3 regions of the Streptomyces sp. KM273126 genome follow, and region 2 is predicted to be linked to each of the others. Evidence: riboswitches for the same ligand, from Rfam matches in the RefSeq annotation. Region 2 holds a riboswitch; each other region holds the start of a gene.
What was found. A riboswitch is a leader RNA that binds a small molecule or an ion and turns the genes downstream of it on or off. The one in region 2 is predicted to bind thiamine pyrophosphate.
Positions count from the first base shown of each region.

Region 1: another riboswitch for thiamine pyrophosphate. It lies ahead of thiC (phosphomethylpyrimidine synthase ThiC); the one in region 2 lies ahead of thiO (glycine oxidase ThiO).
Region 3: another riboswitch for thiamine pyrophosphate. It lies ahead of E0500_RS18265 (thiamine ABC transporter substrate binding subunit); the one in region 2 lies ahead of thiO (glycine oxidase ThiO).

Region 1 covers NZ_SJXB02000001.1:2,001,636-2,011,311, forward strand. The annotation lists gene hisC (histidinol-phosphate transaminase) at 1-942, opposite strand, end outside; gene E0500_RS08610 (LacI family DNA-binding transcriptional regulator) at 1,360-2,472, shown strand; gene E0500_RS08615 (metallophosphoesterase) at 2,694-3,788, shown strand; gene E0500_RS08620 (hypothetical protein) at 3,983-4,855, shown strand; partial or broken gene E0500_RS43630 (thiamine biosynthesis protein ThiC) at 5,169-5,279, opposite strand; gene E0500_RS08625 (hypothetical protein) at 5,290-5,814, opposite strand; gene thiC (phosphomethylpyrimidine synthase ThiC) at 6,142-7,989, opposite strand; TPP riboswitch at 7,983-8,139, opposite strand; gene E0500_RS08635 (YibE/F family protein) at 8,211-9,676, shown strand, end outside.
Region 2 covers NZ_SJXB02000002.1:416,019-425,694, reverse strand. The annotation lists gene E0500_RS32480 (NAD(P)/FAD-dependent oxidoreductase) at 397-1,920, shown strand; gene E0500_RS32475 (hypothetical protein) at 2,068-3,006, opposite strand; gene metF (methylenetetrahydrofolate reductase [NAD(P)H]) at 3,069-3,992, opposite strand; gene thiE (thiamine phosphate synthase) at 4,155-4,802, opposite strand; gene E0500_RS32460 (Rv2175c family DNA-binding protein) at 4,939-5,304, opposite strand; gene E0500_RS32455 (NAD(P)/FAD-dependent oxidoreductase) at 5,429-6,652, opposite strand; gene E0500_RS32450 (hypothetical protein) at 6,685-7,044, opposite strand; TPP riboswitch at 7,137-7,248, shown strand; gene thiO (glycine oxidase ThiO) at 7,246-8,412, shown strand; gene thiS (sulfur carrier protein ThiS) at 8,469-8,669, shown strand; gene E0500_RS32435 (thiazole synthase) at 8,673-9,467, shown strand; gene pknB (Stk1 family PASTA domain-containing Ser/Thr kinase) at 9,577-9,676, shown strand, end outside.
Region 3 covers NZ_SJXB02000001.1:4,229,189-4,238,864, forward strand. The annotation lists gene pyrH (UMP kinase) at 37-795, shown strand; gene frr (ribosome recycling factor) at 951-1,508, shown strand; gene E0500_RS18250 (phosphatidate cytidylyltransferase) at 1,508-2,641, shown strand; gene E0500_RS44980 (NUDIX hydrolase) at 2,707-3,273, shown strand; gene rlmN (23S rRNA (adenine(2503)-C(2))-methyltransferase RlmN) at 3,624-4,730, shown strand; TPP riboswitch at 4,750-4,855, shown strand; gene E0500_RS18265 (thiamine ABC transporter substrate binding subunit) at 4,945-6,030, shown strand; gene E0500_RS18270 (iron ABC transporter permease) at 6,075-7,676, shown strand; gene E0500_RS18275 (ABC transporter ATP-binding protein) at 7,677-8,723, shown strand; gene E0500_RS18280 (maleylpyruvate isomerase family mycothiol-dependent enzyme) at 8,720-9,517, shown strand; gene E0500_RS18285 (LAETG motif-containing sortase-dependent surface protein) at 9,633-9,676, opposite strand, start outside.

The DNA of each region.
Region 1 (9,676 bases), on a different contig from region 2:
GACCGTGCGATCGCCCAGGCGCAGCCATACGAAGTTCGCCTGGGTCTCGGGCACCGTCCAGCCCTGCGACCGCAGCCCCTCGGCGACGCGCGTACGCTCGCAGACCAGTGCGCCGACGCGGCCGAGGAGTTCGTCCTCCGCGCGGAGCGAGGCGATGGCCGCCTCCTGGGCGAGCTGACTCACTCCGAACGGCACGGCCGTCTTGCGCAGGGCGGCCGCCACCGGCTCGTGGGCGATCGCGAAGCCCACCCGGAGCCCGGCGAGGCCGTACGCCTTGGAGAAGGTGCGCAGCACGCAGACGTTCGGCCGCTCGCGGTAGAGCTCGACCCCGTCCGGGACGCCGGTGTCGCGGATGAACTCCCGGTACGCCTCGTCCAGGACCACCAGCACATCGCCCGGCACCCGGTCGAGGAACCGCTCGAGCTCGGCCCGGCGGACCACCGTGCCCGTCGGGTTGTTGGGGTTGCAGACGAAGATCAGCCGCGTCCGGTCGGTGATCGCGTCCGCCATCGCGTCCAGGTCGTGCACCTCGCCCGGCGTCAGCGGCACCTGCACGGAGGTGGCCCCGCTGACCTGCGTGATGATCGGATACGCCTCGAAGGACCGCCAGGCGTAGATCACCTCGTCGCCGGGACCGGAGGTCGCCTGGAGCAGTTGCTGGGCCACGCCGACCGAGCCCGTGCCCGTGGACAGATGGGATACCGGCACCCCGAAGCGGTCCGCCAGCTCGTTCATCAGGGCCGTGCACATCATGTCCGGGTACCGGTTGAAGGAACCGGCCGCCGCCATCACGCTCTCCAGCACGCCGGGCAGCGGCGGGTAGGGGTTCTCGTTGGAGGACAGCTTGTAGGCCACGGGGCCACCCGCAGCGGCGGGCTTGCCGGGCTTGTAGGTGGGGATCCCGTCCAGCTCGGCTCGCAGCTTGGGGCTCGTCTCGCTCACCGCAGTCCTCCTCGTCGACACCTAATGATCCTCACTTTATGAGGATTCGGCCCCACTGCGAACGGCCTGTGGACAACCCCTTGCCTCCCCGTCCCCTACGCCTCCAACGGTCACGCACGTCGCACAGTGATCACCGCACGAAGGCGTACGAAACGGGGGGCGCGCCGCTCTCAACCACACGCGCCGGTGGCTCGCGCCGTGGCGCGCATCCCTCGTGAAGGTGAGTTGAGACCTCTTCGAGACGTGAGCTACTTGGCAGGCCCGTGCGCGCCGACAAGTCACCTACTGATATTCGTTGGGTCAAGTCCCTTGTGTTCCAAGGTAATTGATGGAGTTTGACCTTGCAGAAACGTACCTGTCAACGAGCGCATATGCGTCCGCACTACCCCACCGCATGAGCCCTACTATCGGCTCGCCATGACAGCAGCAGGGAAGCACCAGGTGAGCCGGGCAGACACTCCCCGCCGAGGCAGTCGGCCGGGCCGGGCGGGCATCAGAGACGTGGCCGCCGCAGCCGGGGTCTCCATCACGACCGTGTCCGACGCCCTCAACGGCAAGGGCCGGCTCCCGGACGCCACCCGACGCCATGTCCGTGAGGTCGCCGACCGGCTGGGCTACCGCCCGTCGGCCGCGGCCCGAACACTTCGTACCGGGAAGTCCGGGCTGATCGGCCTGACCGTGACCACGTACGGGGATGAACCTTTCACCTTCACCGAGTTCGCGTACTTCGCGGAAATGGCGCGGGCCGCCACCTCGGCCGCGCTCGCCCGGGGCTACGCCCTGGTCATCCTCCCCGCGACCTCGCGCCACGACGTGTGGTCGAACGTGGCCCTGGACGGCACCGTGGTCATCGATCCGTCCGACGAGGATCACGTGGTCGGCGAGCTGGTCCGCCAGGGATTACCGGTTGTCTCCGACGGCCGCCCGGCCGGCTCGCTCCCGGTCGCCGCGTGGGTCGACAACGACCACGAGGCCGCCGTCCTCGGCATCCTCGACCACCTGGCCGACGCCGGCGCCCGCCGGATCGGCCTCCTGACGGGCACCACGACCGACACGTACACCCACCTGTCCACGACCGCGTACCTGCGCTGGTGCGAGCGAGTCGGCCAGGATCCGGTGTACGAGGCCTATCCGGCGCACGATCCGTGCGCCGGAGCAGTGGCCGCCGACCGGCTGCTGGCCCGGCCCGACCGCCCGGACGCCGTCTACGGTCTCTTCGACCCGAACGGCACGGACCTGCTGGCCGCGGCCCGGCGATACGGCCTGCGCGTCCCCGAGGACCTGCTGCTGGTCTGCTGCAGCGAGTCCACCGTGTACGCCAGCACCGAGCCGCCCATCACCACGCTGTCCCTGAAACCGCGCCGGATCGGCACGGCGGTGGTCCAGCTCCTCATCGACGCCATCGAAGGAGTGAAGTCGGACCAGCCGGTTCAGCAGGTGATACCCACGGAGCTGATCGTGCGGACCTCTTCCGAGCGACGCTCGCCGCGCACGACCATCAGCCCGCCCCGGTCACCCGAGGAGGGGTGACCACCGATCGAGGATCCGGTGAGGGCCCTTCGAGGATCCGATGAGGAACTGGGCGGGGAAAGCCCCGCCCAATTCGGGAGAAAACCGTGGTGAACCGGGGTCCTGCGCCATTTCACCACCCCTGGGTCATCACATGGCGCGATCCGCATTCCTATGATGGGCGCACGACACCGCGGGCCGCCACGACCAGGCAGTCCGATCAGGTGCAGATGCGGGCGATGGTGGTGGAGGAGTCGATGACTCAGGGGGCCGGTCAGGGACCCGAGGTGCGGACGCCGACGGTGCGCGATTTTCGCGTACCCGCGTACGTCCACGAGGCCGGTCCCTACGCGCAGGACACACACCCGGGCGAGGTGGTCCCACCCCTCGACGACTCCGAGGACTATCCCGAGGGGTACACGCCCACCCAGCGCGATCTGCCAGTGATCAACCGGGGTGACACCGTTCTGGTCTCCGTCGTCCCCGAGGCCGCGGGGACCGCCCAGCCCGAGACCGGGCAGGGTCGCCTCTACGTCGTCGGAGATGTGCACGGCTACCTCGATCAGCTGGTCGCCGCGCTCCAGGAGAAGGGCCTCGTCGACGCCGAGGGCAACTGGTCCGCGGGCACCGCGCGGCTGTGGTTCCTGGGCGACTTCACCGACCGGGGCCCGGACGGCATCGGCGTCATCGACCTCGTGATGCGGCTGTCCGCCGAGGCGGCCGCAGCCGGCGGCTACTGCAAGGCCCTCATGGGCAACCACGAACTGCTGCTGCTCGGTGCCAAGCGGTTCGGCGACACCCCCGTCAACTCCGGCGCGGGCACCGCCACCTTCCACGCCGCCTGGCTGCTCAACGGCGGCCAGAAGACCGACATGGACCGCCTCCAGGACCACCATCTTCAGTGGATGGCCCGGCTGGACGCCATGGAGCTGGTCGACGGCCACCTGCTGGTGCACTCCGACACCACCGCCTATCTCGACTACGGCGACTCCATCGAGGCGGTCAACGACACCGTCCGCGAGACCATCGCCCGCAACGACGCGGACGAGGTCTGGGACCTCTTCCGCAAGTTCACCAAGCGCTTCTCCTTCCGCGACGAGGGCGGCGCCGACGCCGTCCGCTCCCTCCTCGACGTCTACGGCGGCACGCGCATCGTCCACGGCCACAGCCCCATCCCGTACCTCCTGGGCGAGGTCGGCTCGGAGGACGGCGAGGACGAGTCGGGGCCCGTGGTCGACGGACCGCACATCTATGCGGACGGACTGGCCATCGCCATGGACGGCGGAGTGACCATGGCCGGAAAGCTGCTGGTCCAGCAACTGCCGTTGGACAGCTGAACGTTCTCCGGGCACGTGTCCCCCCACGGAGCACCGCAGAAGAACTGTGCTGGCCAGGGGCCATTTTCTGGAAACCCCCTGTCACCGCGTACCTTCATCGCTCTACCATCGGCTTATCCGTAGCAGGCTCCCCTCCGTTTCTGCCCGACGGCTCGTCAGCATGCCGAGCCACAAGCCCTACGGAGCATCGGGGGATGCACATGAACAGCGTTCCGCAGCACCTGCCGAGCGAGGACCGCCAAGATTTCGAGCGGATCCTCGGCAAGGCGCTGCGCTCCGCACCACACCGCCCGGAACTCGCCGCAGTCGGCCGGCGGCTCAACCCGGAGCAGCTGCGCACCATGGCGCTCAACGCCACCGGGCTCATCACAGCTGCCGCGGCGACCGAATACGACTACTACGTCAAGGTCCGCGAGGAACTGCGCCATCCGGCGCCGTCCAACCCGTCGTCCCGCGAAGGCACCTCCGGCTCGGCCGAGCCGGGCGGCACCGCGGTGGGGCTCGCGACCACCATGGGGGAGACCACCGAGACGGCCGGGGCGGGCGCCGGAGCCATCGTCGCCGTCCTCGCTCCCGTCCTTGCCGGTACCGCCGCGGCGATCTTCCTGCTCGTGGGGTACGTCCTGCAGATGCTCGACCCCGAGCCGGGCATCGCCCAGACCCTCACCACGACCGGGTGGGTCTTCGGGGCGATCACGGCGGCCGCCATCCTCGTGGCCGCAGTCGGCCTCCTCCTCACCGCCCTGCGCAACGGCGCCACCTCGTTGGACGCCGGAGCCCAGGGTGAGTTGAACGACGAGGTGACCCGGGCGAGGGAAGCGTGGCTGGAGGCCCTGCTGGAGCGCGGCATCATGCCGTTCTTCCGCGAGGCCCTCACCGACCCGGGCGCCACCGCCATGGGCCCCACAGTCCCGTCCACCCCGCCCAGCCGCATCCCGAACCTCGGCTACAACCGTCCGGGCTTCAGCAGCCCCGAGGGCGGCCCCGGCGCGGGCCGCCGCCCCGGCTTCTCCAGCCCGGACTTCACGAGCCCGGACTTCGGAGGACCGGACAACCAGCCGGAGTGACGCACCGGGAACCGCCATGCCGGAGCCGCACTCCGGCCCCGGCGGCCTCCCGGAGCATCGCTCCCGCCATGGGCCAGGACCGATCCACGAGCCGGCCTGTGAAGCCGGCCGAGCGAAACGCCTCCGCCGAAGAAGAACCGCACTGGGGTGAGGGCAGCGGCACGGCCGGGTTTCCCGGACACACGCCCGAACAACCCCTTGCCCAGTTCTCTCCCCATCATGAAGCCCCTCCCTCTGAGAGAGCCGAAGAGCTGTCTTCCTCCGCTCTCAGGGAAGCGATGCCCCGGAGAGCCGGGGCATCGAACCCCGCGGCTCAGTCCGCGATCGGCAGATACACCAGGTTCCCACTCGCCGCGAACTCCTTCGACTTCTGCACCATGCCCGCCTCGATCCCGGCCCGGGATCCGCCGTGTTCGCGGCGGATTCACACGACACTAGGCCGATTTATGTGAGTTTATATTTCGTTGGTTACTGATCAGCGAAAGGAATCCCTGAGCCCCCACCACAAAACCAACGAAGGAAGCAACCAAGAGAAGCAGGATCACAAAGGCGAAGAACGTTGAGTGAGGGAAAACCCAGCCACCGACGAGAGACACAGAGAACCCGCCCCCGCAAATGGAAAAGCCCACTCCGACGCGCTTTCTTATCCTTGCGCGCTCTGCAACCAGAGCATCCCACCGCCGATTCCACGCCTCTTGGTGCGCCCGTCTCTTAGACTCCGCCAGCTCCCGCCGGTTGCGCTCCTCCGCCTCACGGCGCTCAACTTTCTCCCGCTCTTCAGCATCCAAGCGCTCTTGCATACGGCGGTAGTAGGAAACTGCTTCTTCAGGCATTTGGGCGCCGATGTTGATATCGCCGAAATCACGCCCTTGAAACACCGGCCCGTCGACTTGCCCACTCAAGTCATTAGTGGTCCTGTCCCCCGGGCCGTGGCCCTTTCCATTCCCGTGCTCTGCCATGAATCAACAGTATCGCCGAATCGGGGGACCCCTCCATCGATCGCGGGAGGTTAGATGACGCTGCCACCGAACGACGCCGACAGGAGGTGCGGAGTGCCGCTGCCTGAGAACGGCGCACCGTGGCCTCCGCCGCAGTTCGCGGCCGAATGCCCGCGCGATGCGCGTCGATGACGCCTGGCACTCCGGCGATCGTGACCGCCTGTCGCGCGTGTACCGCGAGCAGGTTGGCTCCAGCAGTTCAGCGGCCCGCGTCAAGGAAGACACGGTGGTCCGTGCTACCGACTTGCCCTTGGGGCATTTCGAAGCACGGACCGCCCGCAGCGAGGCTCAGTCAGCGATCGGCAGGTACACGCGATTCCCCGCCTCCGCGAACTCCTTCGACTTCTGCAGCATCCCCTCAGCGATCTCCTCGGGCGACGCCCCCTCAGCCGCCGCACCACCGAACCGCTCTGTGATGCTTTTACTAATTTTCATCGAACAGAATTTTGGGCCGCACATGGAGCAGAAGTGAGCCGTCTTGGCGGGTTCTGCGGGAAGCGTCTCGTCGTGGAACTCGCGGGCCGTGTCGGGATCGAGGGCCAGGTTGAACTGGTCCTCCCAGCGGAACTCGAAGCGGGCGTCCGACAGCGCGTCGTCCCACTCCTGTGCGCCCGGGTGTCCCTTGGCGAGGTCCGCCGCATGGGCCGCGATCTTGTAGGTGATGACGCCCGTCTTGACGTCGTCACGATGGGGCAGGCCCAAGTGCTCCTTGGGCGTGACGTAGCAGAGCATCGCTGTGCCCCACCACGCGATCATCGCGGCACCTATGCCCGAGGTGATGTGGTCGTACGCCGGCGCGACGTCGGTGGTCAGCGGGCCGAGCGTATAGAACGGCGCTTCATCGCAGATCTCCTGCTGAAGGTCGATGTTCTCCTTGATCTTGTGCATCGGGACGTGCCCCGGGCCCTCGATCATGGTCTGTACGTGGAAACGCTTCGCGACCCGGTTCAGTTCCCCGAGAGTGCGGAGCTCCGCGAACTGCGCCTCGTCGTTGGCGTCCGCGATCGAACCGGGCCGCAGGCCATCACCGAGCGAGTACGTGACGTCATATGTGGCGAGGATCTCGCACAGTTCCTCAAAGTTCTCGTACAGGAACGATTCCTTGTGGTGCGCCAGGCACCACGCCGCCATGATCGAGCCGCCGCGCGAGACGATGCCGGTCTTGCGGTTGGCCGTCAGCGGTACATACGGCAGGCGCACGCCCGCGTGGACCGTCATGTAGTCCACACCCTGCTCGGCCTGCTCGATGACCGTGTCCTTGTAGATCTCCCAGGTCAGTTCCTCGGCCTTGCCGTCGACCTTCTCCAGCGCCTGGTAGAGCGGCACCGTGCCGATGGGGACGGGGGAGTTGCGCAGCACCCACTCGCGCGTGGTGTGGATGTTGCGACCCGTGGACAGGTCCATGACCGTGTCGGCGCCCCAACGGGTCGCCCAGGTCATCTTCTCGACCTCCTCCTCGATGGAGGACGTGACCGCCGAGTTGCCGATATTGGCGTTGACCTTGACCAGGAACCGCTTGCCGATGATCATCGGCTCGATCTCGGGGTGGTTCACGTTCGCGGGCAGCACGGCCCGGCCCGCCGCGATCTCCTCGCGAACGACCTCGGGCAGGACGTTCTCCCGGAGGGCCACGAACTCCATCTCGGGCGTGATCTCCCCGCGCCGCGCGTATGCGAGCTGCGTCACAGCCTTGCCGTCACGGCTCCGGCGCGGCTGCCTCGGCCGCCCCGGGAACACCGCGTCGAGATTGCGCAGCCCACCCCGCGGTGATGTGTGCTTGATCCCGTCGTCTTCGGGGCGGGCGGGACGGCCCGCGTACTCCTCGGTGTCGCCGCGAGCGAGGATCCAGTTCTCGCGGAGAGCGGGGAGCCCCCTGCGAACATCGGTATCGAGGCTCGGATCGGTGTACGGACCGGAGGTGTCGTACAAGGTGACCGACTGCCCGTTGGTGAGGTGCACCTGACGGACCGGCACCCGCAAGTCAGGGCGTGATCCCCCGACGTACGCCTTGTGCCAGCCGATGGGCTTCCCCTCCTCCTCCGGCATTTCGCCCTGAGATACGGCGAACACCCCGTTCGCCTGGTTGGAGATGTTCGTCTGGCTGGAGACAGGTGTGCGTGCGTCCTTGTTGGTCATGAGACCGAACTCCCTACGCCGGCATTACCCGGTAACAGGTTCAGCGGTCGACGCAGCGGTTTCCGCCCGGCGATGTTCCACGTGAAACATCGCGTCTGCGGAGGTCAGCGCCCTCTCAGCCCGGTGCTCCGAGCTCCCGCGTGTGCAAAGGTGCCTCTACGCTAGCGGCAGATGTGGCGCGGTGAACAGTGGACTCCCGCCGTTCTTGCGATGATCGGTCGGTGACCAGGATGCGACAGCCCCCGCTCCCACCCTCGGAGCCCTCACGCGGACATGGCCCTGGACGCGGCCATGAACGCGGCCCTGATGGCGGGCATGGCTCCGGTGCCGGACATGGATCCGGTGGCGGCTGGGGCCCCGACGGAGGTCACGGTGCCGGTGATGACGGTCACGGGCCCCATGGTGGACAGGGGCAAGGGCAAGGGCACGGCCCGGGTTCCAGCGGGAGCCACGGGCACTCCCACAGCCACGGCCCCGCCGCCCCCGTCTCCCGGCACCTGCGCAAGGTCATCGCCGCGGTGCTCATCCCCTTCGCGACGGCGGTCGTCGTGGGCCTCGTGGTGCTCTGGCCCGGCGGCGCCCCACCGCACGAGCGCACCGGCGTCGGCTTCGACCGGCAGACACAACAGGCCACGGTCACCAAGGTCGAGGAGCTGGACTGCAAGTCCGTGAACGCCTCGGGGACACCCCCGACCGGCGACACATCGACCGCCGAGGGTTCATCCGCTCAGCAGCAGGAAAACGGCACCTGCAAGAAGGCGACGATCACGGTCGACACCGGCAAGGACAAGGGCCGCACCTTCACCGAGATCGTCCAGCCGGATCAGTCACGCCAGCTGGAGCAGGGCCAGGAGGTCGTGGTCGCGTACGAACCCTCGGCGCCCAAGGACCTGCAGTACTCGGTCACCGACGTGAATCGGAAGTTCCCGATGGTGCTGCTCGCCGGGATCTTCGCACTCGCCGTCGTGGCGGTGGGCCGATTGCGCGGTGTCATGGCGCTGGTCGCGCTCACCATCAGCTTCCTGGTGCTGACGTTCTTCATCCTTCCCGCCATCCTGCAGGGCTCGAATCCGCTGGTCGTGGGCGTGGTCGGAGCGAGCGCCATCATGCTGATCGCGCTCTACATGTGCCACGGCCTCTCCGCCCGCACCTCGGTTGCCGTGCTCGGCACCCTGGTCTCGCTGCTGCTGATCGGTGTGCTCGGCTCGCAGTTCATCGGCTGGGCCTCACTGACCGGCAACACGGACGACAACACAGGCCTGATCCACGGCCTCTACCCGTCGATCGACATGAGCGGTCTGCTGCTCGCGGGCGTCATCATCGGTTCACTCGGTGTGCTCGACGACGTGACGGTGACACAGACCTCGGCGGTCTGGGAGCTGCACGAGGCCAATCCGTCGATGGGCTGGCGCGGCCTGTACCGCGCAGGCATCCGCATCGGCCGCGACCACATCGCTTCGGTCGTCAACACGCTCGTCCTCGCCTACGCGGGTGCCGCTCTGCCCCTGCTGCTGCTCTTCTCGATCGCGCAGAGCAGCGTCGGCACGGTGGCCAACAGCGAGCTGGTCGCCGAGGAGATCGTCCGTACGCTCGTCGGCTCGATCGGCCTTGTGGCCTCGGTTCCGGTGACCACTGCCCTGGCCGCGCTGGTGGTCTCGGCCGATCGCCCGACTCCTCAGCCGGCGGC
Region 2 (9,676 bases):
TGGGGGCTTGGATCTCGCCCCCGCCGCCCCTACCCGTCCCATCCATGGGGGCTGCCGCCCCCAGACCCCCGTTGGCGGGGTGGGGTGGAGCATGTGCAGGTGGGTGGAGCATGTGCGGGTGGGTGGGTGGTTCATCGGGCTGACGGCCTCGTCCTCAAACGCCGGACGGGCTGGTGGCACCTGGCCTCGACTGAAGATCCCCAGCCGGAAGACCTCAGCGCCGGCCGACGAAAACCTGGCCGCGCCCGCACATTTCGGCCCTGGAGGTTTCAGTGGGGCGTAGCCCCTGGCTGGGGCGGAGGGGCCGTGCCCCGGAAGGGGACGGGTAGGGGGCGGCGGGGGCGAGATACCAGGGCGGTCGGGTGGGTGTCGGTGGTGGTCGATAAAGTCGTCGGCATGGGACGGATCGCGGTGATCGGCGCCGGGATGGGCGCGATGGCGGCCGCCGCCCGGCTGGCCATCGCAGGGCACCGGGTAGCGGTCTACGAGCGGGCGGAAACGTACGGCGGGGCCGTGGCCCGGTTCGAGCGGGACGGCTTCGCCTTCGACACCGGCCCCGGCCTGCTGCCACTCCCCGCGGTCTACCGCGACCTGTTCCTCAAGACGGGCAAGCAGCCCCTTGAGGAATGTGTGGACCTGGTCCAGGTGGACCCGGCGTCACGGCACGTGTTCCCGGACGGCACGGACGTCCTGCTGCCCAACGCCTCACGCGCCGGCTCGGTCGGCGCGCTTAACACGGCCCTCGGATCGGGCGCGGGCGACCGTTGGGGCGACTTCCTGGTGCGGGCGCGCGAGGCCTGGGACCGGACGCGCCGCCCCCTCCTGGAGGAGCCCCTCTGGTCGGACTGGCAGGTGCTCGGCGAGCGCGAGCCGTACCCCTCGGTGCCCCACAAGCGTCTGCTACGCACCCGCCGGGCGAGCACCCTGGACGAGATCGCCGCCTGGGAGCTGCGCGACCCCCGCCTCACCGCTCTCCTGGACGGCCACGCGCTGGCGTACGGCCTGGATCCCCGGACCACCCCGGCGAGCGCGACCGTGCTGCCGTACATGGAGCACGCCTTCGGCACCTGGTATGTGCGGGGAGGCATACGGGAGTTGGCGCGTGCTGTGTACGAGCGGTGCCTGGCTCGCCGGGTGGAGTTCGTCTTCGGCGCCGAGGTCACCGGGATCGTCGAGAAGGACGGGCGGGCGGCCGGGCTGGAGCTCGCCGACGGGACGGTCACCGAGGCGGACCACGTGGTCGCGGGCGTGGATCCCGTGCGGCTGAGTGCTCTCACCGAGCGTGTGCTGCAGGAGGGAGGAGACGTACGCCCGGACCGGGTGTCGCCGTCCCTCGGGCGGTTCACCGTGCTGCTGGCCCTGCGCGGGGGTCGCGAGACGGGAGGCGCGCACCGCACGGTCGTGCACACACCGGACCGCACGGCCGAGTTGGACCACGTCAGCCGCCCCGCCGGCACAGCTGGCACCGCCGAGCCGGCGCGTCCCACGGTGACGGTGCTGCGTCCGGACGACCCGGCCCTGCGCCCGGACGACGAGCACGAGTCCGTGGTCCTGTCGGCTGCGGCACCGGCCGGAGACGGCTGGGCGTCGGGCGGCATGGCCGAGCGGTTCGCGGACCTCCTCGTCGCCGCCGCCGAGGCTGCCGTGCCCCGGCTGCGCGAGCGTCTCCTGTGGCGCGAGGTGCGCACACCGGGCCACAACGCCCAGGAGACCGGCGTCGAAAGCGGTGCCGTACCGCCACCCGCGCTCGCCGCGGCCGACGGCCGTTTCCTGCACCCGGCCAACACGACACGCTTCCCCGGGCTGTACCTGGTCGGCGGCTGGGCGCACCCCGGCGGCGGTCTGCCGCACGCGGGCATGTCGGGCGCCCTGGTCTCGGGCCTGATCGTGGAGGGACAGGACTTCCGGGGGTCTCAGTGACGCCCGCCCCGAAGTGCCGCTGGTACCGGTTCCGCTAGTCCGGTACCGCTGGTGCCGGTGCCGGTGCCGGTGCCGGTGCCGGTGCCGGTGCCGGTGCCGGTGCCGGTGCCGGTGCCGGTGCCGGTGCCGGTGCCGGTGCCGGTGCCGCTAGTACCTGTACCGCTGCTCGTCGTACCCGTTCCCGCCCCCGCCGTTCCCCTGGGCGTTGCCGTGGCCGTTGCCCTGGTACGGATACGGCTGCTCCGGCGGGAGTTCGCCGCTCAGCGGGTCGTCGGTGGTGCGCTGCTGCGGGACCCACACGCCGCCCGGCGGGGTCTCGCCGTATCCGCCGGTGGCGTACTGGTCCTGGCCGTAGCCCTGCTGGCCGTACGCCTGCTGGCCGCCATAGGCGTTGTCGTACGTGGTGCCGCCGTAGGACTGTGCGCCGTTGTACGGGTCGGAGTAGGCGGCGTACTGCTGCTGCGCCTGGTCGTAGCCGTACTGCTGCTGGTCGTAATCGGAGTAGCCCTCGTACCCGAAGGCCTGGTCCTGGGACTGGGCCTGAGCGGCGGCCGCGTAGGACGGGTCGGTGGCGGCTGCGTAGGCGGCGTCGTTGTAGACGCCGTAGGTGCCGGTCTCGTCGGGCATGGGCTGCGGCGAGTAGACGGTGGTCTCGGCCGGGGAGGCGGGCCGCTGGGGGCGGGCGAAGACGTCGTCGTCGCCGTCGGGTCCGTCGTCCTGGCGGTACGTTCCGGCAGTTGTCGTCTGGAGGTCGGGGACCTCCAGGTCGGGCACCTCGGGCACATCGGGGTCCGGCTCGCCGCGACCGCGCTTGCCGCTGCCGTCCTCACCCGGGCGCTTGAAGGCCCAGCCGGCCTCGAAGCCGCGGCGGAAGGACAGCGTGACGAACGTCTGCCCGACCGCGAAGGCGGCGGCGCCGAGGCCGATGACCACGACGTTGGCCATCAGGACGCCGAGGACGACACCGAGGAAGCCCGCGAAGGCGAGCAGCCGCCAGCGCAGCCTCGCCTTGTACTGCAGCAGCACCTCGCCGAGCAGCCACAGCGCGACGATGCCGAACGCGATGTAGAGGATCGTCCAGCCCATGTACGCCACTCTCCCTGCGGCCGTGGCCGCTCTGCCCTTTTTAGTCGTACGCGGCTCAGGTCTCAGGCCTGCGGTGGATGGTGCAGACCGAGATTCTCGTAGATTTCCAGCGTCGCGGTCGAGTTGTTGAGCGTGATGAAGTGCAGTCCGGGGACTCCCTCGTCCAGCAGCCTCGCGCAGAACTCCGTTGCGAACTCGATGCCAATGGAGCGTACAGCGGCCGGATCGTCTTTGGCTGTGAGGATCCGCTCTTTCAGGGCGGCCGGGAACGAAGCGTTGCTGAGCTGCGGCAACCGTTCCAGCATCTTCACACTAGTGACCGGCATGACTTCGGGGATCACCGGGGTCGTACAGCCGGCCGCGGCGACACGGTCACGCAGCCGCAGATACGACTCGGGGTGGAAGAACATCTGCGTGATCGCGTAGTCGGCACCGGCCCGGCACTTGTCGACGAAGTGGCTGACGTCGGTGTCCCAGTCCGCGGAGCGCGGGTGCATCTCCGGGAAGGCCGCGACGCCCACGCAGAAGTCGCCCGACTCCTTGATGAGCCCGACGAGTTCCGCCGCGTACGTCAGTCCCTGCGGGTGCGGCACCCAGGCGCCCATGGGGTCGCCCGGCGGGTCGCCGCGGACCGCGAGCATGTTGCGGATACCGGCGTCGGCGTACTGGCCGATGATGTTGCGCAGCTCCGCTTTGGAGTGGTTGACGGCGGTGAGGTGGGCGACCGGGGTGAGCGTGGTGTCGGAGGCGATCTGCTCGGTCGCCTTCACGGTGCCGGAGCGGGTGGAGCCGCCCGCGCCGTACGTCACGGAGACGAAGCTGGGGGCGACCGCCTCGACCCTGCGGAGGGCGTTCCACAGGTTGCGCTCGCCCTTCGCGGTCTTGGGGGCCCAGAACTCGAAGGAGTACGTGGTCCTGCCGTCGGCGAGCATGTCACGCACGGTAGGCGCGCGGTCAGTCCTGGTGGACGCGGTTCCTAGGGCCATACCGGCAGGTTAGCCAGGCCGGGCCGGTCCCCCAACCAGAGCAGGGATTTTCGCCCCGTTTCATCCGCTTGCTGTCCAGCCCTCGGACAGTGGGCCGACAGCCAGGACGGCCGTGCTCGTCGGACTACGCGCCGGACACCGCCGGGCACGGTCCGTCGCGGGCTACGCCGCGCGCAGGCGCTTGGCGAACTCGGACGCCGCCGCTCCGGGGTCGTCGGCCTCGGTGATCGCGCGGACGACCACGACGCGGCGGGCGCCCGCGTCGAGGACCTCGTCGATGTTGCCGAGGTCGATGCCGCCGATGGCGAACCAGGGACGGTCGGTGGCGAGGTCCGCGGTGTACCGGACCAGTCCGAGGCCGGGGGCGCGGCGGCCGGGCTTGGTGGGAGTGGGCCAGCAGGGGCCGGTGCAGAAGTAGTCCACGCCGTCCTGGACGGCGGCAGCGGCGGCCTCCGCCTCGGCGTGGGTGGAGCGGCCGATGAGGACGTCGCCGCCGAGGATGGCGCGGGCTGCCGGGACCGGGAGGTCCCCCTGTCCCAGGTGCAGCACGTCGGAGCGGACGGCGTGAGCGACGTCCGCCCGGTCGTTCACGGCGAGGAGCCTGCCGTGGCGCCGGCAGGCGTCGGCGAACACCTGGAGGTGCTCCAGTTCCTCCGCGGCCTCCATGCCCTTGTCACGAAGCTGCACGATGTCGACGCCGCCGGCGAGGACCGCGTCCAGGAACTCCGGCAGGTCGCCCTGGCGCCTGCGGGCGTCCGTGCAGAGGTAGACGCGGGCGTCGGCGAGCTGTCGGCGGGCGGTGTCGGGCACGGTGGGCTCCCCCGTTGTCGATGGCGTACGGCGTACGGCCACGTGTCGGTGGCGTACGGGCCACGGCCGGGCAGGAGCCCAGCCGTGGCCCGTACGCCGGGCGGCGCATGCGGGTTGTGGGTTCGGGCGACGAGCGTCAGACGGCGAGCGCCTGGGCGCGGCGCTTGACCTCCGTGCCGCGATTCTCACTCAGGGCCTGGGCCGGGGTGCCCGGCAGGCTCGGGTCGGGCGTGAAGAGCCACTCCAGCATTTCTTCATCCGTGAAGCCGTCGTCCCTCAGGAGCGTCAGGGTGCCGGACAGGCCCTTGACGACCTTGTCCCCGTCGATGAAGGCGGCGGGGACGTGCAGCGCGCGGTTCTCACCCCGGCGTACGGCGATGAGCTGGCCCTCCTTGACCAGCTGCCGCACGCGGGTCACCTCGACGTCGAGCATCTCGGCGATGTCGGGGAGGTTCAGCCACGCGGGGACGAGAGCATCGATCTTTGCGTCAATCTCGGTCACGTCATCAAGACTGCCATCCCGGACTGACAGTCGGTAGCCGAGCCGCCTCCGGCGCAGGCCGAGAGTGGGCCGACTGGGGGTGGGCGGGACCGCCCGCCCCCGCCTCGGGCTCGTAGCCGATCGGCTACGCCGTCGCGCCCTTCAGCGGGCGCGAGGGGTCCGCCAGCAGCTCCGGGTCCATGGCCGTGCCCGCCTCGATCAGCCGCCGGCCCTGCGCCAGGTCCCTGGGGCGTCCCACCGCGAGGAGGGCGACCAGGCGCCCCTCGCGCAGCCAGCACACGGACCAGGCGGCACCCGTGGGGTCGCCGCGCCACACGGTCGTGTCGGCCGAGGCGTGGTGACCGGCGTACTGGACGAAGCGGCCGAACTGCTCCGACCAGAAGTACGGGACCGGGTCGTACGGCTCCGGGGACTCACCGATGATGTTGGCGGCCACGGTGCGCGGGCCCTGGAGGGCGTTGTCCCAGTGGTGGACGAGGAGGCGTTCGCCGTACCTTCCCGAAGGGAAGGACGCGCAGTCGCCGACGGCGTGGACATCCGGCGCCGAGGTGCGCAGGTGGTCGTCGGCCACGACCTCGCCGTATGTGCCGAGCTCGATGCCCGAGTCCTCCAGCCACGCCGTCGCCGGGCGTGCCCCGATGCCCACGACCACCGCGCCCGCCGGCACGCGCGAGCCGTCGTCCAGGATCACTGTCCCGTCCTCGACGCGCTCCACGCGCGCGTGGGTGCGCAGGGCCGCCCCGCTGTCCGCGTACCAGGCGGTCATCGGCGCGGCCACCTCGGCCGGCAGTGCCCCCGCGAGCGGGCGGTCGGCGGCCTCGACGACCGTCACCGCGCAGCCCGCCTCGCGGGCGGCGGTGGCGAACTCCGCCCCGATCCAGCCGGCTCCCACGACCACGATGTCGTGCTGCCGGGCCAGGACGGGCCGCAGCCGCTCCGCGTCGTCCAGGGTGCGCAGCAGGTGCACGCCTGGCACGCCCTCGGCGCCCGGCAGCCGGATCGGTTCCGCGCCGGTCGCGAGGACGAGGACGTCGTACGGCACCGGGCCCGTCGCCGTGTCGAGTTCGTGGTCCCCGGGGCGCACGCCCAGCACCTCGCGGCCGAGCTGGAGCTCGATACCGAGCGCCTCGAAGTCGACGTCGAAGGCGGATCCCTCGGCCTTGCCGAGCAGGACGGCCTTGGACAGCGGCGGCCTGTCGTAGGGCTGGTGCGGCTCCGCGCCGATCAGCGTGACGGGGCCCGTGAAGCCCTTCTCCCGCAGGACGACCGCGGTCTGCACCCCTGCCATGCCCGCACCCACGACGACGACCCGTCGCCGGGTCCCTCGTGTCTCGGTCTGCTCGCTCACCTGATCACCATAGACACCTGACAAGTTGTCAGTCAGCGGCCGGGGTCCGTGACCTGTTCCACAACGCTCGTTCCGCTGCCCGGCTGCGACTCCCACTCCCAGGTCTCCTCCAGGCGCACACGCCCGTCGGAAAGCTCGGTCACGAGGGACACGCAGTGCCCCGACGACGTCGTGCCGTCCCGCTTCAGCTGCACGTACCGGAAGTCCAGCCGGTCACCGTCCCGCGTACCCACCAGGTGGCCCCGCACGACATCGCCGCCCGCGTACTCGGCCCAGATCTCACCGTCCTGCTCGTGGTACGTGAACCGGGTGCGGGTGCCCACCTGACCTGGAGCCTGGTCCGCGACGGGGGCGAGGACAAGCCCGTCGAGAGATCTGTGCGAGCTGGCCATGAGCGGAGGCTCCCTTACTGAGGAGAACGGCACGGGCTAGGGTGGCCGACGTGCTGCGTTTCCCGGGGACGGCCCCCGGACCCCCAGCACAGAAGAGTACTCGCGGGAGCCCGGACGCACCGGGCTGAGAGGGAGGCTGGCGGCCTCCGACCGTACGAACCTGATCCGGGTCATGCCGGCGAAGGGAGGGGCTGGACGCCCATGTCGCGTACACATACATCAGACGTCCTCGTCGTGGGGGGCGGCATCATCGGGCTCGTGACGGCTTGGCGGGCCGCACAACGCGGGTTCGGCACGGCGGTCGTGGACCCCGAGCCGGGCGGCGGGGCCGCGCGCGTGGCGGCCGGGATGCTCGCCGCCGTGACCGAGCTGCACTACGGCGAGCAGACGCTGCTGGGCCTCAACCTGGCGTCCGCGCGCCGCTACCCGGACTTCGCGGCCGAGCTGACCGAGGTGACGGGCCTGGACCTCGGCTACCGCCGGTGCGGCACGCTCGCGGTCGCGCTCGACGCCGACGACCGCGCCCACCTGCGTGAACTGCACGCGCTGCAACGGCAGTCGGGCCTTGAGTCGGAGTGGCTGAGCGGACGGGAATGCCGCCGGCTTGAGCCGATGCTCGCGCCGGGCGTACGCGGCGGACTGCGCGTCGACGGCGATCACCAGATCGACCCGAGGCGGCTCGCCAGGGCACTCGTCACGGCCTGTGAGCGCGCCGGGGTGGTCTTCCACCGGATGTGGGCCGAGAGGCTGTCAGTCGTCCGGGAGCGGGCTGCCGGGATCAGGACCGCCGACGGCACCGAACTCGCCGCGGAGCGGGTCGTCCTCGCCGCGGGCAGCCTGAGCGGACGGCTGGCGGGCGTCCCCGACGAGGCCCTGCCGCCCGTACGGCCCGTGAAGGGGCAGGTGCTGCGGCTGACCGTGCCGAAGCGGTACGCGCCCTTCCTGAACCGGACCGTGCGCGCCGTGGTCCGCGGCAGCCACGTCTACCTGGTGCCCCGCGAGAACGGTGAGCTGGTCGTGGGTGCGACCAGCGAGGAACTCGGCTGGGACACCACGGTCACCGCGGGCGGGGTGTACGAACTGCTCCGCGACGCCCACGAGCTGGTCCCCGGGATCACCGAACTGCCGCTCACGGAGACGCGCGCGGGACTGCGCCCCGGCTCCCCCGACAACGCGCCCCTGCTCGGCCCGACCGAGTGCGAGGGGCTGCTCCTGGCGACCGGCCACTACCGCAACGGCGTGCTCCTCACCCCCGTCACCGGTGACGTCATGGCGCATGTGCTCACCACGAGCGAACTCCCCGAGGAGGCGCGCGACTTCACGCCCAGGCGCTTCTGTGCCGCCGCGGTCGAGGAGCAGCCGGCATGAACGACTTCGATTTCGGCTCCGGCTCCGGCTCCGGCGACTCGACCGACGTGACCGACGTGAACGTCTTCGTCAACGGAGAGCGGCGGCGGATCGCCGCGGGCACCGCTCTCGACGCGCTCGTGAGAACCCTCACCGCGGCCCCGTCGGGCGTCGCCGCCGCGCTGAACGAAACCGTCGTCCCGCGCGCGCAGTGGCCGTCCACTCCGCTCTCCGAGGGGGACCGCGTCGAAGTCCTCACCGCCGTCCAAGGAGGCTGACCCATGGCCGACGACCCCTTCGTCCTCGGCGGTACGACGTACTCGTCCCGCCTCATCATGGGCACGGGCGGCGCGCCCAGCCTCGACGTCCTGGAGCGCGCGCTCGTGGCGTCCGGCACGGAGCTGACGACGGTCGCGATGCGCCGTGTGAGCCCCGAGGCGCACGGCTCGGTGCTGTCCGTGCTGCACAAGCTGGGCATCCGCGTCCTGCCCAACACCGCGGGCTGTTTCACCGCGGGCGAGGCCGTGCTGACCGCCCGGCTCGCGCGCGAGGCGCTCGGCACCGACCTGGTGAAGCTGGAGGTCATCGCCGACGAGCGCACCCTGCTGCCCGACCCGATCGAGCTGCTGGACGCCGCCGAGATCCTGGTCGACGACGGTTTCACGGTGCTGCCGTACACCAACGACGATCCCGTGCTGGCGCGGAAGCTCCAGGACGTGGGCTGTGCCGCGATCATGCCGCTGGGCTCGCCGATCGGCTCCGGGCTCGGCATCCGCAATCCGCACAACTTCCAGCTGATCGTGGAGCACGCGCGCGTGCCGGTGATTCTGGACGCGGGAGCGGGCACGGCGTCCGACGCCGCACTCGCCATGGAACTGGGGTGCGCGGGTGTGATGCTCGCCTCAGCCGTGACCCGGGCCCAGGAACCGGTGCTCATGGCCCAGGGGATGCGGCACGCGGTGGAGGCCGGCCGGCTGGCGTACCGGGCGGGACGCATTCCGCGGCGCCATTTCGCGGAGGCGTCGTCGCCGGCGGAGGGGCGCGCACGGCTCGACCCCGAGCGCCCTGCGTTCTGATGTCCAGCGCCTCCGCTGCCGCCGCACAACAGTCACAGGTCTGCTGCATTCCGTCCCCCGGGACACGGGACCGACAGCGCTGACAGTGGCGGCCCCTAGACTCACCTGCGTGGACACGACCCTTCAGGACCCGCTTGTCGGCCAGTTGCTCGACGGCCGCTATCGGATCGACGCGCGGATCGCGGTCGGCGGGATGGCCACGGTCTACC
Region 3 (9,676 bases), on a different contig from region 2:
TTCGTATGTGCAACAGGTGAAAGAGGCGGGAACCCCATGACCACCAAGGCCCAGAAGAGCGATGACGGCAAAGTACGCGGCCGGTTTCTGCTGAAGCTGTCCGGAGAGGCCTTCTCCGGCGGTGGGGGCCTGGGCGTGGACCCCGACGTGGTGCACAAGATCGCCCGCGAGATCGCGGCCGTCGTACGGGACGGCGCGCAGGTCGCGGTCGTCATCGGCGGCGGCAACTTCTTCCGCGGCGCCGAACTCCAGCAGCGCGGCATGGACCGCGCCCGGTCCGACTACATGGGCATGCTCGGCACCGTGATGAACTGCCTCGCCCTCCAGGACTTCCTGGAGAAGGAGGGCATCGACAGCCGGGTCCAGACCGCCATCACCATGGGCCAGGTCGCCGAGCCGTACATCCCGCTGCGCGCCGTGCGCCACCTGGAGAAGGGCCGCGTCGTCATCTTCGGCGCCGGTATGGGCATGCCGTACTTCTCCACCGACACCACCGCCGCCCAGCGTGCCCTGGAGATCGACGCCGAGGCGCTGCTGATGGGTAAGAACGGTGTGGACGGGGTCTACGACTCCGACCCCAAGACCAACCCGGACGCGGTCAAGTTCGACTCCCTCGGCTACGGCGAGGTCATCACCCGCGAACTCAAGGTCGCCGACGCCACGGCGATCACTCTGTGCCGCGACAACAAACTGCCGATCCTCGTGTTCGAGCTTCTGGCGGAGGGAAATATCGCGCGCGCCGTCAAGGGTGAGAAGATCGGCACTCTCGTGGGTGAACAGGACAGCCGGGCCTGACCGGGAACCACCCCTGCCCGGGGGACGGACCCTGACCGGGGGATGGACAATGTTCTGATGGTCGGGAACCGTGCAGGAACAAGACGCGACGCAGCCGGCCGCCGACGTGACAGAGAACAGCAGCCGGGCCTACTCAAGACACGCAGGAGCAAGTGGTGATCGAAGAGACCCTCCTCGAAGCCGAGGAGAAGATGGAGAAGGCCGTCGTGGTCGCCAAGGAGGACTTCGCCGCGATCCGCACCGGTCGTGCGCACCCGGCGATGTTCAACAAGATCGTGGCGGACTACTACGGAGCGCTGACGCCGATCAACCAGCTGGCTTCGTTCTCGGTGCCGGAGCCGCGCATGGCCGTGGTGACCCCGTTCGACAAGAGCGCGCTGCGCAACATCGAGCAGGCGATCCGCGACTCCGACCTGGGCGTCAACCCGAGCAACGACGGAAACATCATCCGGGTGGTGTTCCCCGAGCTCACCGAGGAGCGTCGCCGCGACTACATCAAGGTCGCCAAGACCAAGGGCGAGGACGCCAAGGTGTCCATCCGCTCCGTCCGCCGCAAGGCCAAGGACGCCATCGACAAGCTGATCAAGGACGGCGAGGTCGGCGAGGACGAGGGCCGTCGCGCGGAGAAGGAGCTCGACGACACCACCGCGAAGTACGTCGCCCAGGTGGACGAGCTCCTCAAGCACAAGGAAGCGGAGCTGCTCGAAGTCTGATGAACGAGTCTTCCTGGGGGGCGCCGCCACAAGCCGGGTACTGGGGGCCGTCCGACCACGGGCCTGTCCAGAGGGCTGCCCCGGCGGGTCCCGCGTACGATGCGCACGTGGGTCCGCGTCCATCGCAGACTCAGCAGCCCATGCCCATCGTGCCCGACGTCCCCGCGCATGGCGGAAACCAGGATGACAACCGGGGGGCCGCTCGGATGGGCGGCCCTTCGTTCCGCGACGAGATGCCGCCGGCGCAGCCCCACGGGGTCGCGCCGCAGAAGAAGCCGGAGCCCATGCCCGACGCCCCTCAGCCCACCCCGCAGAAGAAGAGCGCGGGCCGTGACCTGAGCGCCGCGATAGGGGTCGGCATCGGACTCGGGGCGGTGATCGTCGCCTCGTTGTTCATCGTCAAGGCCGTCTTCGTGGGCGTGATCGCGGTCGCCGTGGTGGTGGGCCTGTGGGAGCTCACGTCGCGTCTGCAGGAGCGCAAGTCCATCAAGGCGCCCCTCGTACCGCTCGCGGTCGGTGGCGCGGCGATGGTCGTCGCCGGGTACGTACGGGGCGCCGAAGGCGCGTGGGCGGCCATGGCGCTCACCGCGCTCGCCGTCCTGGTCTGGAGGATGACGGAGCCGCCGGAGAACTATCTCAAGGACGTCACGGCGGGCGTCTTCGCTGCGTTCTACGTCCCGTTCCTGGCCACCTTCGTCGCGCTGATGCTCACCGCGCACGACGGCCCGTGGCGGGTCCTGACGTTCCTGCTCCTCACGGTCGTCAGCGACACGGGCGCGTACGCCGTCGGCTGGCGCTTCGGCACGCACAAGCTGGCCCCGCGCATCAGCCCCGGCAAGACCCGCGAAGGCCTGCTCGGCGCGGTCGCGTTCGCCATGGTGGCCGGCGCCCTGTGCATGCAGTTCCTCATCGACGACGGCACCTGGTGGCAGGGCCTGCTCCTCGGCCTCGCGGTCGCCGCCAGCGCCACGCTGGGCGATCTCGGCGAGTCGATGATCAAGCGCGATCTGGGCATCAAGGACATGGGCACGCTGCTGCCGGGCCACGGCGGGATCATGGACCGGCTGGACTCGTTGCTGCCCACCGCGCCGGTGGCGTGGCTGCTGTTCGTCCTCTTCGTGGGGTCCGGCTGACCGCCGTATCGCCGCTCTCTCCTCACCACCCCTTCCGTTCGTAGGATCACCGCAGGAGGATCCGCGTGACGGGAGGGGTGCGGCGTATGCGGGACCTGCACAGCCTGGACGAACTCCAGGAATGGCTGCGGAGCAACGGCATTCCCTGCGAGTCATGGGGCATCGGCGCCGTGAAATCCGTACGGAACCTGTGGGACGAGATCACCTCCGGCGAGGCGACCCTGTCGGACGACCCGCCGCTTCGCCACGTCTCGGTCGTCAGCGTGCGCATCGGGCAGGACGGAAAGCAGCTCACGGAAGTCGGGCAGCTGATGGCGGGCGGCGCCGAGCGGAAGAGGAACTCGCCGCCCACGGAGAAGATGAAGCCCGGGGAGACGGTGGTCGCGGCGGTGCTGCGGTGCCTGGCCGAGGAACTCGGAGTCCGCGAAAGGGACGTCACCATCGATCCGCTGTCCCTGTCGGTGGCCGTCGAGAAGGTCGTCTCACCCTCGTACCCGGGCCTGCCGAGCGAATACCGTCTCCATACGGTCGACGCCCAGGTCTCCGGCCTCCCCGGAACGAGCTTCACGACGGAAGAGGCCTCCGGCTGCTGGGATGCGGTGATCTCCAGGCACTTCTGGGAGTGGCGGTAGCCGACCCGGCACCGTGGGTACGCGAAGGGCTCGTCGTCCACAGGGCGGCGACCTCTTCTGCGCCCCGGTGGGCCGTCCGGTTGGGGTAGGGTCCTGCGCATGGGGCGGGCGCGTTTACACAAAGACGGGACCTATCACGGTGATCTGCAGTGCAGATACTGCGGTGCACTCATCGAACAGGGCGGGCGGAGCAAGCCGCGGCTGTACTGCCGCTTGTCCCACCGCTTGAAGAACTACGGCGCCCGCGTCATCGGTGTGGTCGGCAGTCTGTTCTGAAGCCGGATCAGCCGTCCGGTGCTGTGATCGCCGAGTGCGGGACCCGGACAACGATCTGCGACACTGGTACGGCCATGCCTAAGCCCGGAGAACTCACTTTCGTCGCGCCGCGCGGAGCCAAGAAGCCGCCGCGGCATCTCGCTGATCTCACGCCTGCCGAGCGCAAGGAGGCGGTGGCCGCGGTCGGGGAGAAGCCGTTTCGTGCGAAGCAGCTGTCGCAGCACTACTTCGCGCGGTACGCGCACGACCCGGAGCAGTGGACCGACATCCCCGCCGGTTCGCGCGCCAAGCTGCGGGAGGCGCTGCTTCCCGAGCTGATGACGGTCGTGCGGCACCTGTCCACGGACCAGGACACGACACGCAAGACCCTGTGGCGGCTCTTCGACGGCACGCTCGTCGAGTCCGTGCTGATGCGCTACCCGGACCGGGTCACCATGTGCATCAGCTCGCAGGCCGGGTGTGGCATGAACTGCCCGTTCTGTGCCACGGGGCAGGCAGGGCTGGACCGGAATCTGTCCACCGCCGAGATCGTGCACCAGATCGTGGACGGGATGCGGGCCCTGAGGGATGGAGAGATCCCGGGTGGGCCGGCGCGGCTCTCGAACATCGTGTTCATGGGCATGGGTGAGCCGCTCGCCAACTACAAGCGCGTCGTCGGTGCCATTCGTGCGCTGACCGATCCCGAGCCGGACGGGCTCGGGCTGTCCCAGCGGGGAATCACCGTGTCCACCGTCGGGCTCGTGCCGGCCATTCACCGGTTCTCCGACGAGGGCTTCAAGTGCCGGCTCGCCATCTCGCTGCACGCCCCCGACGACGAGCTGCGCGACACCCTCGTACCGGTCAACACGCGGTGGAAGGTGCGGGAGGTGCTGGATGCCGGGTGGGAGTACGCGGCGAAGTCCGGGCGGAGGCTGTCCATCGAGTACGCGCTGATCCGGGACATCAACGACCAGGCGTGGCGCGGTGACCGGCTCGGGCGGCTGCTCAAGGGCAGGCCCGTGCACGTCAATCTGATTCCGTTGAACCCGACGCCCGGTTCGAAGTGGACCGCCTCGCGGCCCGAGGACGAGAAGGCGTTCGTCGAGGCGATCGCCGCGCATGGTGTGCCCGTGACTATTCGCGACACCCGTGGGCAGGAGATCGACGGGGCCTGCGGTCAGCTGGCGGCCACCGAGCGGTAATCTGAGCGCGTACATCTCAATATTCCGGCAGGGGAGCGCCACAGCGCTGAGAGTGCGGCAAGGGCCGCAGACCCTCTGAACCTCGCCCAGGTCATTCTGGGTAGGGAGATCGGTCACCACTCAAGCTGTTGCGCCCTGCCCGGGAATCTCGGAGTTGTCCGTTGATCCCGGGCAGGGCCGCGTCTTCTCCTGGTCATCCCCAGGAGGAATCCAAGTGAGTACCAGCAAGAAGGTCGTGGCCGCCGCCATCGGGCTCGGTCTGGCCACGCTGTCCGCGTGCGGGTCGTCCGACTCGGGCAGCGGCGGCTCGGACTCCGGTTCGAAGACCGTCACCCTCGTCAGCCACAACTCCTTCGCCGCGTCCAAGGACGTCCTGAAGGCGTTCGAGAAGGAATCCGGGTACAAGGTCAGGGTTCTCAAGGACGGTGACGCCGGTCAGGCCGTCAACAAGGCCATCCTGACCAAGGACAACCCCCAGGGCGATGTCTTCTTCGGTGTCGACAACACGCTCTTGTCCCGCGCGTTGGACAACGGGCTGTTCCAGTCCTATGAGGCCAAGGGGTCCGAGCAGATCCGGCCGCAGTACCGGGTCGACCAGGACAAGCACCGGGTCACGCCCGTCGACTCGGGCGATATATGTGTCAACTACGACAAGGCTTACTTCAGTAAGCGCAAGCTGAGCCCGCCCACCTCCTTCGACGACCTGGTCAAGCCCGAGTACAAGAACCTCCTCGTCACCGAGAACGCCTCCACCTCCTCGCCCGGCCTCGGCTTCCTGCTCGGGACCGCCGCCAGGTACGGCGACGACCGGTGGCAGGACTACTGGAAGAAGCTCAAGGCGAACGGCGTGAAGGTCGTCGACGGCTGGGAGCAGGCGTACAACGAGGAGTTCTCCGGCTCCGCGGGCGGCAGGAAGGCGAAGGCCGACCGGCCGCTCGTCGTCTCGTACGCCTCCTCGCCGCCCGCCGAGGTCGTCTTCGCCGACCCGAGGCCCGAGACCGCGCCGACCGGGGTGTCGTACGGCACCTGCTTCCGGCAGATCGAGTACGCGGGACTGCTCGGCAACGCCAGGAACAGCGAGGGCGGCAAGGCGTTCCTGGACTTCCTCGTCAGCAAGGAGTTCCAGGAGGACATGCCACTCAACATGTTCGTCCACCCGGTGATCGAGGGGGCGTCGGTGCCCAAGGAGTTCACCGAGTACGGACCCGCCGCCAAGGACCCCGAGACCATGGCGCCCTCGAAGATCGCCGCCAACCGTGACCAGTGGGTCAGGTCGTGGACGTCACTCGTACTGAAGTAGCCGTCGGCGGGAACGGTACGGGGAGCGCGGCGCGGCTCGGGCTCATGGCCCTGCCCGTCGCGTTCTTCGCGGTGTTCTTCGCCTGGCCCGTCGCCGCGATCGTGGCGCGCGGGCTGAAGGTGGACGGCGCTTGGCGGTTCGGGCGGATCGTGGACGTGGTCGCGCAGTCCGACATCCGGCACGTGCTGTGGTTCACCACCTGGCAGGCGCTCGCTTCGACGGCCCTCACGCTGCTGATCGCACTCCCTGGCGCGTATGTCTTCGCGCGCTTCGACTTCCCGGGCAAGCACGTGCTGCGGGCGGTCGTGACGGTTCCGTTCGTGCTGCCGACCGTCGTTGTCGGGACGGCGTTCCTGGCCCTTCTCGGGCGTGGCGGGCTCCTCGACGAGCTGTGGGGCGTACGGCTGGACACGACCGTGTGGGCCATCCTGCTGGCCCACGTCTTCTTCAACTACGCGGTGGTCGTACGGACCGTCGGCGGGCTGTGGGCCCAACTGGACCCGCGTCAGGAGGAGGCCGCACGGATGCTCGGCGCATCGCCGCTGCAGGCCTGGCGCAGGATCACCCTGCCCGCCCTCGCGCCCGCCCTGGCCGCCGCCGCGCTGATGGTCTTCCTCTTCACCTTCACCTCCTTCGGCGTGGTGCAGATCCTCGGCGGGCCGACCTTCTCGACGCTGGAGGTGGAGATCTACCGGCAGACCTCGGAGATCTTCGACCTGGCCACCGCCGCCGTGCTCACGATCGTCCAGTTCGCGGCCGTGGTCGCGATCCTCGCCGTGCACGCCTGGACCGTACGGCGGCGGGAGACCGCCCTGCGCCTGGTCGACGCGGACATCACGGCCCGGCGGCCGCGCGGCGCCGGGCAGTGGGCGCTGCTGGCCGGAGTCCTCGTCACCGTCGTCGTCCTGCTCCTGCTGCCGCTCGCCGTGCTGGTGCAACGCTCCCTGGACGCACCCGGCTTCGGCTACTACCGGGCGCTGGGCGGTGAGGACGGCGGGACCTTCCTCGTCGCGCCGATCGAGGCGATCGGCAATTCGCTGCAGTACGCCCTCGCCGCCACCGCCATCGCCGTGGTGATCGGCTCTCTCGCCGCCGCGGCCCTCACCCGCCGCGACGCGGGCCGTCTGGTCCGCGGCTTCGACGCGCTGCTGATGCTGCCGCTGGGCGTCTCCGCGGTGACCGTCGGTTTCGGTTTCCTGATCGCCCTCGACGAGCCGCCCCTCGACCTGCGCTCCTCCTGGATCCTCGTGCCGCTCGCCCAGGCGCTGGTGGGCGTCCCTTTCGTCGTACGGACCATGCTGCCCGTGCTGCGGGCCGTGGACGTACGGCTGCGGGAGGCGGCGGCCGTGCTCGGGGCGTCGCCGTGGCGGGTGTGGCGGGAGGTCGATCTGCCGATGGTGCGGCGGGCGCTGCTGGTCGCGGCCGGGTTCGCGTTCGCCGTGTCGCTGGGGGAGTTCGGGGCGACGGTGTTCATCGCGCGCCCCGACAGTCCGACGCTGCCGGTCGCCGTGGCGCGGCTGCTCGGTCGGCCCGGTGATCTCAACTACGGCCAGGCGATGGCCCTTTCGACGATTCTGATGGTGGTGTGCGCGGTGGCGCTGCTGGTGCTGGAGCGGCTGCGCACCAACCGGACCGGGGAGTTCTAGATGCTGTTGAGTCTGGAGGACGCGACCGTCCGTTTCGGCGGGCGGGCCGTGCTCGACGCCGTCGGCCTCGATGTCGCCGAACGCGAGATCGTGTGCGTACTCGGGCCCAGCGGCAGCGGAAAGTCGACGCTGCTCCGGGCGGTGGCGGGGCTGCAACCCCTGTCCGCCGGGCGGGTGCTGCTCGACGGGCGGGACCAGACGGGCGTACCCGCGCACAAGCGCGGCGTCGGCCTGATGTTCCAGGACCACCAGCTGTTCCCGCAGCGCGATGTGGGCGGGAACGTGGCATTCGGGCCGCGGATGCACGGCGAGGCGAAGGGCGAACGGGCCGCACGGGTCCGGGAGTTGCTGGAGCTGGTCGGGCTGCCGGGGGCCGAACGCCGGGCCGTGGCCTCCCTCTCCGGCGGCGAGCAGCAGCGTGTCGCGCTGGCCCGCGCCCTCGCCCCGAGGCCCAGGCTGCTGATGCTGGACGAACCCCTGGGTCAGCTGGACCGGTCGCTGCGCGAGCGGCTCGTGGTGGAACTCCGTGAGGTGTTTCACGAGTTGGGCACGACCGTTCTCGCCGTGACGCACGACCAGGGCGAGGCCTTCGCGCTCGCCGACCGGGTCGTGGTGATGCGGGACGGGGGGATCGCCCAGTCCGGCACCCCGCTTCAGGTGTGGCAGTGGCCCGCGGACGAGTTCGTGGCGCGCTTCCTCGGCTTCGACAACGTGGTCGCGGCGACCGTCAGCGGCCAGGTCGCGGACACCCCCTGGGGCAAGGTGCCGGTGCCTGAGGGAGCGCGGCAGGGGCCGGCCGCGCTGTTGGTCAGGCCCGCGGGCGTACGGCTCGTGGAGCCCGCGGAGGGGCTGCGCTGCACTGTGGCGGCGCGGACCTTCCGGGGCACCCACGTCGCCGTCCACCTGCAACCGGAGGACGCGCCGAGGCTGGAGGCGGCGTGTGCCCTGCGGGACGCGCCGGGGCCCGGGGACGAGGTCGGTGTGGCGTTCGACGCAGCGGAAATCGTCCTACTTGGGAAGCCTTCCGCCCTAGGGTCAGGAGCATGACCCCACTCGGACATGACCGCTATTGCGACGAGATCGACAAACAGGTACGGCAGCTGAGAGCGGTGGTGACCTCCGGCGCGGACCTCACGGTGACGGTGCCGACCTGCCCCGACTGGTCCTTGGAGCAGTTGGTGCGGCATATGGGAGGGGCGCTGCGCTGGGTGGACCACATCGTCCGCTCACGGGCGCAGGACGAGGTGCCCGACGACGAGGTGCCGCACTCCCAGGGCCCCGAGGAACAGGGCGACCCGGCCGCACTGGACGCATGGCTCGCCGAGACCGGCGCGTCGGTCGTCGAGGCGATACGCGCGGCCGGCCCCGACACCCCGGTGTGGACCTGGGCCTGGGACCGGAGCACGGCGTTCTGGGCCCGGCGCATGGCCCACGAGATCACGATCCACCGCGCGGACGCGACACTCGCGGCCGGGCTGCCGTACGAGGTGGCGCCCGAGATCGCCGCCGACGCCATCGACGAGTGGCTGCAGATCGTCGAGTTCGTGCAGCGGATGAGGCCGGACGACGCCGCGAGCGCGCTGCGCGGACCGCACCGCAGCATCCACCTCCACGCGACCGACGCCCCGGACGGTGTGAACGCCGAGTGGTTCATCGAGCTCACCGAGGAGGGCCTCGCCTGGCGCCGGGGCCATGAGAAGGCGACGGTGGCGCTGCGCGGACCGCTCACGGAGGTGCTGCTCGCCTTCTACCGCCGGCTCCCGCCCGACGACGGGCGGCTGGAGGTGCTGGGAGATCGTGAGCTGCTGGACTTCTGGCTGGAGCGGGCGACGTTCGGCTGAGCGCGCACAGCGGTGGCCCGCCCCCTGGTCGAGGGGACGGGCCACGGAGCCGTGCGTGACATACGGCTGGAGACCGGCCGTACGCGGCGTACGACCCGGAACGCTTCGGAACGCTTCAGCGGGACGAGGCCCCGCGGCGGCGTGTGCTGTAGTGGATGG